Linked DNA regions of Thermogemmatispora onikobensis. The protein of the gene in region 2 interacts with the protein of the main gene of each other region in a pairwise test. Links are inferred from orthologs where the notes say so. Each region holds a gene or a part of one and is shown on either strand. Other genes may lie near its edges.

What was found.
Region 1: the proteins of ftsZ (region 2) and ftsA interact in binary tests that used the Escherichia coli proteins (3 or more experiments, as listed by UniProt). The link is inferred for Thermogemmatispora onikobensis from one-to-one orthologs.
Region 3: the proteins of ftsZ (region 2) and rlmN interact in binary tests that used the Escherichia coli proteins (3 or more experiments, as listed by UniProt). The link is inferred for Thermogemmatispora onikobensis from one-to-one orthologs.

What each region holds. Positions count from the first base shown.
Region 1 is NZ_BDGT01000027.1:58,158-61,117, reverse strand. What follows is about bases 143-2,947. They hold ftsA (cell division protein FtsA), read left to right. Parts: upstream 143-828; coding sequence 829-2,067; downstream 2,068-2,947. Other genes in these bases: BGC09_RS12975 (cell division protein FtsQ/DivIB), read left to right, coding at 143-473. Outside these bases: more of BGC09_RS12975, read left to right, coding at 1-142. UniProt on the Escherichia coli protein: Essential cell division protein that assists in the assembly of the Z ring. May serve as the principal membrane anchor for the Z ring.
Region 2 is NZ_BDGT01000008.1:30,830-33,944, reverse strand. What follows is about bases 87-3,046. They hold ftsZ (cell division protein FtsZ), read right to left. Parts: upstream 2,341-3,046; coding sequence 832-2,340; downstream 87-831. Other genes in these bases: BGC09_RS05480 (response regulator), read right to left, coding at 2,934-3,046; BGC09_RS05490 (KGG domain-containing protein), read left to right, coding at 225-533; larB (nickel pincer cofactor biosynthesis protein LarB), read left to right, coding at 87-121. Also shown: more of larB, read left to right, coding at 1-86; more of BGC09_RS05480, read right to left, coding at 3,047-3,115. UniProt on the Escherichia coli protein: Essential cell division protein that forms a contractile ring structure (Z ring) at the future cell division site. The regulation of the ring assembly controls the timing and the location of cell division.
Region 3 is NZ_BDGT01000024.1:53,184-56,122, reverse strand. The notes cover bases 78-2,861. They hold rlmN (dual-specificity RNA methyltransferase RlmN), read left to right. Parts: upstream 78-769; coding sequence 770-1,954; downstream 1,955-2,861. Other genes in these bases: rpmB (50S ribosomal protein L28), read right to left, coding at 2,101-2,292; BGC09_RS12000 (CvpA family protein), read right to left, coding at 78-569. In the rest of the region: more of BGC09_RS12000, read right to left, coding at 51-77; BGC09_RS11985 (Asp23/Gls24 family envelope stress response protein), read left to right, coding at 2,921-2,939.

The DNA.
Region 1 (2,960 bases), on a different replicon or contig from region 2:
GGGGAAGCTATAGCGTCGATCGCAGCGGCATGATCCTGGCCACAGCCAGCAGCACGCCCCAGGCCAGCCAGCTTCAAACGGTGATCGATGCGCGCGCGCAGCAAGTCACGGCGGGCATTCGACCTGGCACGCGCCTGGGAGCCGCAGAAGTCGCCTTTGCTGTCGAGGTCTTTAAAGAGGTACCCGTATTGACGGGGATTAGCAATTTTACACTACGCTATGAGAGTAAAATATATGTAAGTAATGCCGGCCCTTCCGCGCAGCAGCCGCAGACGGTGAGCCATACCACCTTCGTCATCGTCAGCCCCGCCGGCTGGGTAGCCTATCTTGGAGGGCCGGATGATGTCAACCCGCTGGCCAACCGGTTGCGCGAGTTGCAGCAGATCCTCGTCATGGCGCAGCAGAAGGGGCTTCACCTGGCAACAATTGACCTGCGCTTTGGCCTGAATGTGGTCTACACATTACAGCCATAGATAGGCAGCAGGAAGCGAGCGGGACCGGACGGGCCCGGCCTCTCCGCGTAGGCGCCCCTGATCCTGCAGAAGCAGGGCCGTTCATGCTCAATCGATAAGTCTGTAGTGCGTCTCTGATGGATACGCGGTGCGTGCGCAAGGGGGAGCAAACCAGAGGGAGGAAAGGGAGCAAGAAACAAGGTGGTAGCGCGGTGAACAGCGGTCTCCACAAGCGTGGAAATGATGAGGGCAGGAAAGAAGAGGGGCCGGGGCAAGAGGAGAAGAAAGCAAGCGGACAAGGGAGAGAGCGAGAGCGAGCGAGCGAGCGCAGCTGCGTGTCCCTAGCTAGCAATGCCGCCCGATGAGGAGCTAGATCGTGCAAGAGCGGGTGATCGTCGGAATCGACGTCGGAACAACAAAGGTCTGTGTTCTCGTTGGCGAGCTTGATCGCGACGGGAAGCTGAACATTGTTGGCGTTGGCACCTGCCCTTCACAGGGCTTGCGGCGTGGGGTGGTGGTCAACATTGAAGAGACAGTCACCTCGATCGCCGCAGCAATCGACCGTGCCGAGCGCCTCTCCGGCAAGCATATCACCACGGCCTACGTGGGCATTGCCGGCAGCCATATCGAATCGGAGAACAGCAAAGGCTTTGTCGCTATCACTCCGAGCCATCGCGATATCGTTCAGAATGATATTTGCCGGGCAATTGAAGTGGCGCGGGCGATTGCCATTCCGGCCAATCGCGAGATCATTCACGTCATTCCGCGCGGTTATGTTGTTGATGGGCAGGAGGGCATTAAGAATCCCATCGGCATGTCTGGCTTCCGCCTGGAAGTAGAGACGCATATCGTCACAGGCTCCGTCTCTTCAATTCACAACCTGATTAAATGCGTCCAGAAGGCTCATGTGGAGATTGAGGATCTGGTGCTGGAGCCGCTGGCCTCGGGGGAGGCGGTTCTGGCCGATGGTGAAACCGACCTGGGGGTGGTGCTCGTGGATGTGGGCGGCGGCACCACCGATATTGCCATCTATACCGACGGCGCCATCTGGCATACCGTGGTCCTGCCCATCGGCGGTAACCTGATTACGAGCGATATCGCGATCGGCCTGCGCCTGCCTTTCGCCGTTGCCGAAGAGCTGAAGGTAACGTACGGGCACTGTGATCCTTCAGCTATCGATGACGATGATATGATCGATCTCGCGCAATTCATGCCAGATTGTAACGATCTTGTGCCGCGCAAGCTGCTGGCCGAGATCATCCAGGCGCGCGTTGAAGAACTCTTCGAGATGGTGCATGATGAGATTAAGAAGTCGGGCTACGATGGGCTGCTACCTGCCGGCCTGGTGCTGACGGGTGGCACTGCCGAGCTTCCGGGTATTCTGGAGCTGGCCGGGCAGATCCTTGATCTGCCGGCGCGCATCGGCGTCCCTCTTGGCCTGCATGGCCTGGCCGACTCGATCTGTCGCCCAGCCTATGCGACCGCTGTCGGCCTGCTGCTCTGGGGCCTGACTCACTCCTCGCTGACCTACGAGGAGGAGGAGGAAGGACAGCAGGCGGCTCGTGGCACTATGCTGTCGCGCATCGGGCGCTGGCTACGTTCGTTTATTCCGTAAGTCTTGGGAGCCTGTGAAAGGAGACGAGACCCGGGCCGCGCATCCGGTCCGAGCGGCCTGGCTCTGGTCAGGGACCATCGGGAGCCGGGGGCGAGGGCGGGGGCGCAAGTGGAGAGAGAGAGAGAGGGAGGACATGCGCGGTGAGCGGAGCGAGAGAACTTGTGACAGGCTCGAAAGGGGGCCACGAATATATGGGATCAATGGGACAACATCAGGTTGAAGGCTTCGCCCAGATCCGTGTGATCGGGGTGGGAGGCGGCGGCAGCAACGCGGTCAATCGCATGATTCAGGCCAATATGATGGGCATCGAGTTCATTGCCGTCAATACCGATGCTCAGGCCCTGCTGTTGACGCAAGCCCCGAAGCATATCCGTATCGGCGATAAGCTGACCCGTGGCCTCGGTGCAGGAGGAAATCCTAGCGTGGGGGCCAAGGCGGCAGAGGAGAGCGCCGAGGAGCTGTATGAGGCGCTGAAAGGCTCCGACATGGTTTTCATTACCGCCGGTATGGGCGGCGGCACTGGCACCGGCGCCAGCCCCATTGTGGCGCAGATCGCCCGCGAGGTCGGGGCGCTCACGGTGGGCGTGGTCACTCGCCCCTTTAGCTTCGAGGGCAAGAAGCGCCAGCAGACGGCTGAGGAGGGCATTGCCAATCTGAAGCAGCATGTGGATACGCTGATTACCGTGCCCAATGACCGCCTGTTGCAGATCGCTGACAAGCGCACGCCACTCTCGGAAGCGTTCCGCCTGGCCGATGATGTGCTGCGCCAGGGTATTCAGGGGATCAGCGATCTGATTACAGTGCCCGGACTGATTAACCTGGATTTTGCCGATGTGAAGACAATTATGTCCGCCGCTGGCTCGGCCTTGATGGCCATCGGCGAGGCGAGTGGC
Region 2 (3,115 bases):
GCTGCAGACGTGTGCCCCGGGCCTCGCCGTCGTCAATATCGATAACGGCGTCGGCGCGGGCATCACCGCGGCCCTGATCGCCAACCGCGTGGCTCAGGCTCGCAAGCATCCCTTGCGCTAGCTAGAAGGCTGCGAGATTTCTGTCTCTCTCGCTGGGAGCAGAGACTGTCTCGCCGCGTTGTTGGGTAAACGTGGATTTGAGTGAAAGAGAGGCGGGACCTTCTATGGCGAACAATAAACGCGGACCGGAACCCGGATCGCAGAAGGCCAAGCATGGCGGTCAGGCTGTGCGCGAGAAGTATGGTACGGAGTTCTACGCTAGAATCGGTAAGAAGGGAGGCGAAGCGGTCAAGCAGAAACGCGGCCCGCAATTCTATTCTGAGATCGGTAAGAAGGGCGGAGAGTCGACGAAGCGTCAGCAAGGCTCGGCTTTCTACTCGCGCATTGGTAAGAAGGGCGGTGAGCGGGGGCGTGCTGCTAGCTCTGCCGCTGCTCCAGCTCAGACATCGGATGAGAGCGGCGCGACCCCTTAGCATCGCTCGCCGCGTCTGCCGGGCGCCTCAGAGAGGAAGTGGCTTGCTCGTGCGCTCCCGCTGCTTCCCTCGCGCTTGTGTAGGCGGGCCTGAGATGAGGTATGTCGATGTTCTAGCTATTCGGCAAGCACATCTGCCGACGGGAAGAGCTGGCCTGTGAGGAGGCTAGCCAGCGGGGAGACTGGCCACCGCGGTGGTCAGCTCCCCTTGGCTTGCCTTGTCTTGTCTCGATGGTGGTCCTGGGGTCATTGGCGAAGGACGTCGCTCCCTTCCCGGCCCGGAGACCCCTCTCTGCCTCCTAGCGACGACGCAGGAAGGGAGGAGCGCTAACCTCCTGCTCCTGCTCCAGCCGCTCCTGGTAGCGGCGTGCCAGGCTACGCAAGCCCCGCAGATCTTCCAGGCTACGCTGCGGACGTGGCAAGGCAGGTGGACGCGAAGGGGCCGCTGAGGCAGCCGGGACGCCGTGGGACAGAGAAGGGCGCGGTGTCAAAGGCGGCATAGGGACCATCTGGTGAGATGCCCGAGCCGGTTCGGGCATGCCTGTGCCGTTGCTGGCCTGGGCTGGTGCCTGGAGCTGAGCCGGGCGCGATGTTCCCGCCATCAACGCTGGCGGCTGGGCTGCCAGTGGCTCCCCCATGCCAGCGGCAATCAGCGTTACTCGCAGGCTATCCTGCAACGTTGGATCGATGACCGCTCCAAAGGTAATATCTGCCGCCTCGTCGACCACGCTGCGAATGCACTCTGCCACCTCATTGACCTCAAAAAGCGTCAGATCCTCGCCACCGCTAATATTGAACAGCACACGGTGCGCTCCCTTGATGGTCACATTCAGGAAGCCACCAGCGATGGCCTGCTGGGCGGCAGCCTGAGCACGATTGCGGCCCTTCCCCTCGCCGATACTCATCAAAGCGCTGCCGGCGCCGCGCAAGACATTCCGCACATCGGCGAAATCGACGTTGACCAGCCCCGGCACATTAATGACCTCTGCGATCCCTTGCACTCCCTGGCGCAGCACGTCATCGGCGACCTTGAAGGCCTCTGCCAGGCTGCGATCTCGTGTGCTCGACATCAGCAAGCGATCGTTGGGGATAGTGATCAGCGCATCGACCTCTTTGCTCAGCTCGGCCAGGCCCTCCTGAGCCACGCGGCGGCGGCGAGAGCCTTCAAAGCTGAACGGAAGTGTCACAATGCCGATGGTCAGGGCGCCCAGCTTGCGAGCGATTGAAGCCACCACTGGGGCAGCTCCCGTACCGGTGCCTCCTCCCAAACCGGCGGCGATAAAGACCAGGTCAGCATCCTTGAGCGCGGCACGAATCTCCGCAGCGCTCTCCGTGGCGGCCCGCATACCGACAGCCGCGTTACCGCCTGCTCCCAAACCCTTAGTATAATGGTGGCCCAGGCTAATCCGCAGTGGGGCCTGTGACAGCTCCAGCACCTGCGCATCCGTATTCATTGCGATGAAACGCACGCCCCGGACATTCATATCAATCATGCGATTCACCGCATTGGTGCCTCCGCCGCCTACACCGGCCACCACAATATCAACATGGCGCGGCTCATCGCAGCGCTCCTCGGCGTCGACGGGCGCCTCAGTAGCGATCATCTCCTCTTCCGTATCCCGCTGCTCCCAGCCGGCCAGGGTGTGCTCCTCCCGCATATCCTCTCCCACCTCTACCTCATGTCGGAGTACGGCCCAGCGGTTCGCCTGCTCATCGTAGTAGAAATCTGAACCCTCGTTCACCGCCTGCCCCTGGCGGTCCCAGGGCCTCTCTCTCTCGTATCGATCGCCATGAAATATCGACTGCATGCGGACCCCCGTTTCTCTTCTCTCTGTGAGCGAGCAGCCCTTGTCTGGGTGCTGCGATGAGCAGGTAGTATGTTGCCGAAAGGCGTTCTAAGCGCATTGTAGCAAGTGTGTCAAGGGATGGCAAGACGTTCCTTCTTCCTCAAAATGCGAACCCTCCCTATCAGATATTACGGAGAGCATGGCCGGTACGTAAAACGGAGAGTGAAAAGGCCGCTTCTGTCTGCCTGTGAGTTGGGGACTCTGGGGGGGCTGATGAGATGAGCCAGGCGTCAAATCGAGCAGGAGGATAGAGATGAAGTGTAGAGTAGAGGAGCGGGAGGAAAAGCCCGAAGCAGAGTGGCCGGACTAGAAGAGCATGAGACTGGCTTTCCACTTGTCTGTGTGCTTGCCTCCTTGCTTGCCTTGCCAGACAAAGGGAAGATGCCCCGCCCGCTCTCGCTCTGCCCAGATCTCGCTCTGCCTCGGGCTCTCGGCTCGCTCCTGCAGAAGGGCTACTGATGAACGAGTTGGCCCTCGTGCGGGCGACGGGGAGCCGCCGCCCGACGCTGCTGCGGAAGGCGCGGGTCAATGTATGGCCTGGCTGTCAGCACTATTCAGGATTGGGCGCGCACCAATTGCTGCTGTGATGGCTGCTGCTGGGGCGGCTGAAACGGCTGGAACGGCTGTTGAGCGCGGGCCAGCTGCTGCTCTTCGCTTGTAGCCAGGGCGTGGGTGATCACGCGGATCACGCGCCGGATGTCCATCGGCTTGCGCAGGGGATGGATACCGCGCTGCT
Region 3 (2,939 bases), on a different replicon or contig from region 2:
CAGCCCAGCCAGTAAACGGACAGCCCGGCACAACCACCCCAGACCCTACTTTACTTTAAAGATAGATGACCAAGTAGCCACTGATTGAGATGCACAAAGAGACTCTGGGCAATGGCTTCGTTGTAAGCCCGCTGCCAGGCGCTGAACTGACTCAGATCACCCGCCGGTATATTCTGGACGGCACTGAGGACGTTATGCAAGGCCAGTAACAGAACCAGCCACAGGAGCCAGGCTTCAACAAAACCCAAGACCATCCCGAGCAACTCGTCCAGAATACCTAGCATTGGAATGCGGTGCACAAAGGCCCGAATGAGAGTGGTGATGATATGAACGATAACGACAGTAGCAAAGAAGAGCAGCGCATAGGCCAGCAGAGGCGCCGCTCCGGCACCATTGCCAGCGAGCACAGCGGTGAAGGTGGGACCGAAGAGCAGGGCTACACCCAAGGCCAGCGGGAGCGCAACCAGATTAATTAAGCTAGCAATAAGGCCATTATGGAAACCATTGATGACCAGCACAATGGCTGTAGCCAGAAAGGCAAGATCGATCCAGTTAAACGACAGAGACATTTACTTCTTCCTCCCAAGATCATGAATGAGAAGTAATGAAATAGAAAGTTGAACCTCCTGATATATAATCAAACGAGGCTCCAGGCTCACTGTCACAGCCAAGATGCCGGAAGCCTGGGAAGCAAGAGGCTGGAAGGCAAGCAGGGGGGCAGCGGCTTAGCGGCTTGGCCTGGGGCAGACCAACATGCTATAATGAAGGCATGAGCATCAGGGGGAAAACAACAGAGACAAGCGCTCCTCAGCAAGACCTGTTCGGGCTGACCCTCACGCAGCTTGAAGTCTGGTTCAAGGAACTGGGGGAGCCGCCATATCGCGCCAGGCAGGTCTACAACTGGATCTACAAGCACCTGGTCACGGACTTCGAGGCTATGAGCGACCTGCCTCTGCGCCTCCGGCAGCGTCTGGCGCGCGAAGCCACCATTGGCCAGGTCATCGTTCGCAGCGAGCAGCGCTCCAAGGATGACCGCACGCGCAAGATCCTGCTGGAGCTGGCCGATGGCCGCCTCATCGAATCGGTGCTGATGCTTTACCCACCCCTGGGAGGGAGCAGCGCGCGCGCCACCGTCTGCGTCTCCAGCCAGGCGGGTTGTGCTTTTGGCTGCACCTTCTGTGCTACGGGCCAGATGGGATTTGAGCGGCACTTGAGTGCAGGGGAAATCGTGGCCCAGGTTCTGCACTTCGCGCGCGAATTGCGGGCGGCCCCCTGGCGTGCTCGCGGCCTGCCCGGCAGCCAGCCTATCGACCACATCACCAATCTGGTCTTTATGGGCATGGGCGAGCCACTGCATAACTATGACAACGTGCTCCACGCCTTGCGCATCCTGAACAGCGCCGAGGGCTTCAACCTGGGCGCGCGGCACATGACCATCTCCACCGTAGGGCTGCCCCACGGCATCCGGCGCCTTAGTCAAGAGGGGCTGCAGGTCAACCTGGCCATCTCGCTGCATGCGCCCAACGACGAGCTGCGCGCGCAAACGATGCCGGTCAACCGCAAATATCCGCTGGCCGAGGTGCTGGCGGCCTGTCAGGACTACATTGCCGCCACGCGAAGGCAGATCACGTTCGAGTATGTCCTGCTGGCCGGTGTCAACGATAGTCCTGCTTGTGCCCATCAGCTTGGCGAGCTGTTGTCTCCACTCAAGCAGTATGCGCACGTCAACTGCATTCCAGTCAACAAGACAGCGGCAGGCTACCGTCCGCCCGGGCCGGAAGCCATCCGTCGTTTCCGCGAGATCCTCTTCGAGCACGGCGTCAGCAACAGCGTCCGGGCCGAGCGGGGCGACGACATCGATGCTGCTTGCGGGCAACTGCGCACCCGCTTCGTGACCCAGCAGCGGCTGGCAGCGGCTTTCAGCCGCCGACCTGAGCCGGTTCGCCCCCAGTGACCTCAGCGTGCCCCAAAAAAAAGAAAAGACGTAGCAGGGAGAAGGAACAGCAATAACAGGACGGACGAACGCGCGGCAGAGGGCAGCCGGGCAGGCCGGGGAGGGAACGCCGTGCGAGCGGCGCTCTTACCTGCCTCCGGCCAACGCTATGCTTTGGGGAGCTTGAGCATCGTACGCAGACAGCGCGTACAGACATGCACCGTGCGCCGCACCCCGTTGATCTCCAGATGACGACGCTGCACATTCACCACGAAGCGCCGCCGTGTATGACGCTGCGAGTGCGACACCTTATTGCCATACATCGGCTTACGCTGACAGAGGTCACAACGACCAGCCATAGCAATCTCCCTTCCTCTTTTCTCTTCTCATCTTTCAAGTTCAAGCCGTCCAGGCGCTCATCCTGACACCTGTCTGCCTATGTTCCGCCGTTGCCGTTTGAAGTAGGAGGGAACGACAGGCCCCAGCCCATGCTCACCCGACAGTACAGGCAGAGGGGCCACGGCTTTCGCCGAGCCGCGTCAGGGGACTACCGCCCGGAGGCCGCTTGATCAGGATAAGAGGTATCCAGCCAGGTGCCAGGACCCTGCCACAATCCCTCAACCCGCTGGTAGACCTGAACTGGTCTCAACAACTCCCAGCGCCTGGCCTTTCCTTTCCCTGGCTTGCCGCTGCCAGGGCAGGCGCCTGCTCTACGCATCCTACTATAGAAAAACACAGCGCCCCACGGGGACCACGACCCTGCCCCACCCTACAGGGCAGACGACGGCGCCCTTGATTCTGACGGGGGCCTTTGATATACTGCAACAGAACGCGGGCCTTGCACTCCAGTAAGTCGAGAGCAAAGCGTTAGTAAGCGTTGAGTACGCTCTGCGAGTATAGCAGATCGCCCTCGCTTTGGCAAGTGCATAGGCCAGAAAGAAGACCAGCAAACCAGCAAAGCAGAGAAAGCACAGAGAAGACATGGGTATGCCGAAGCCATCTACGA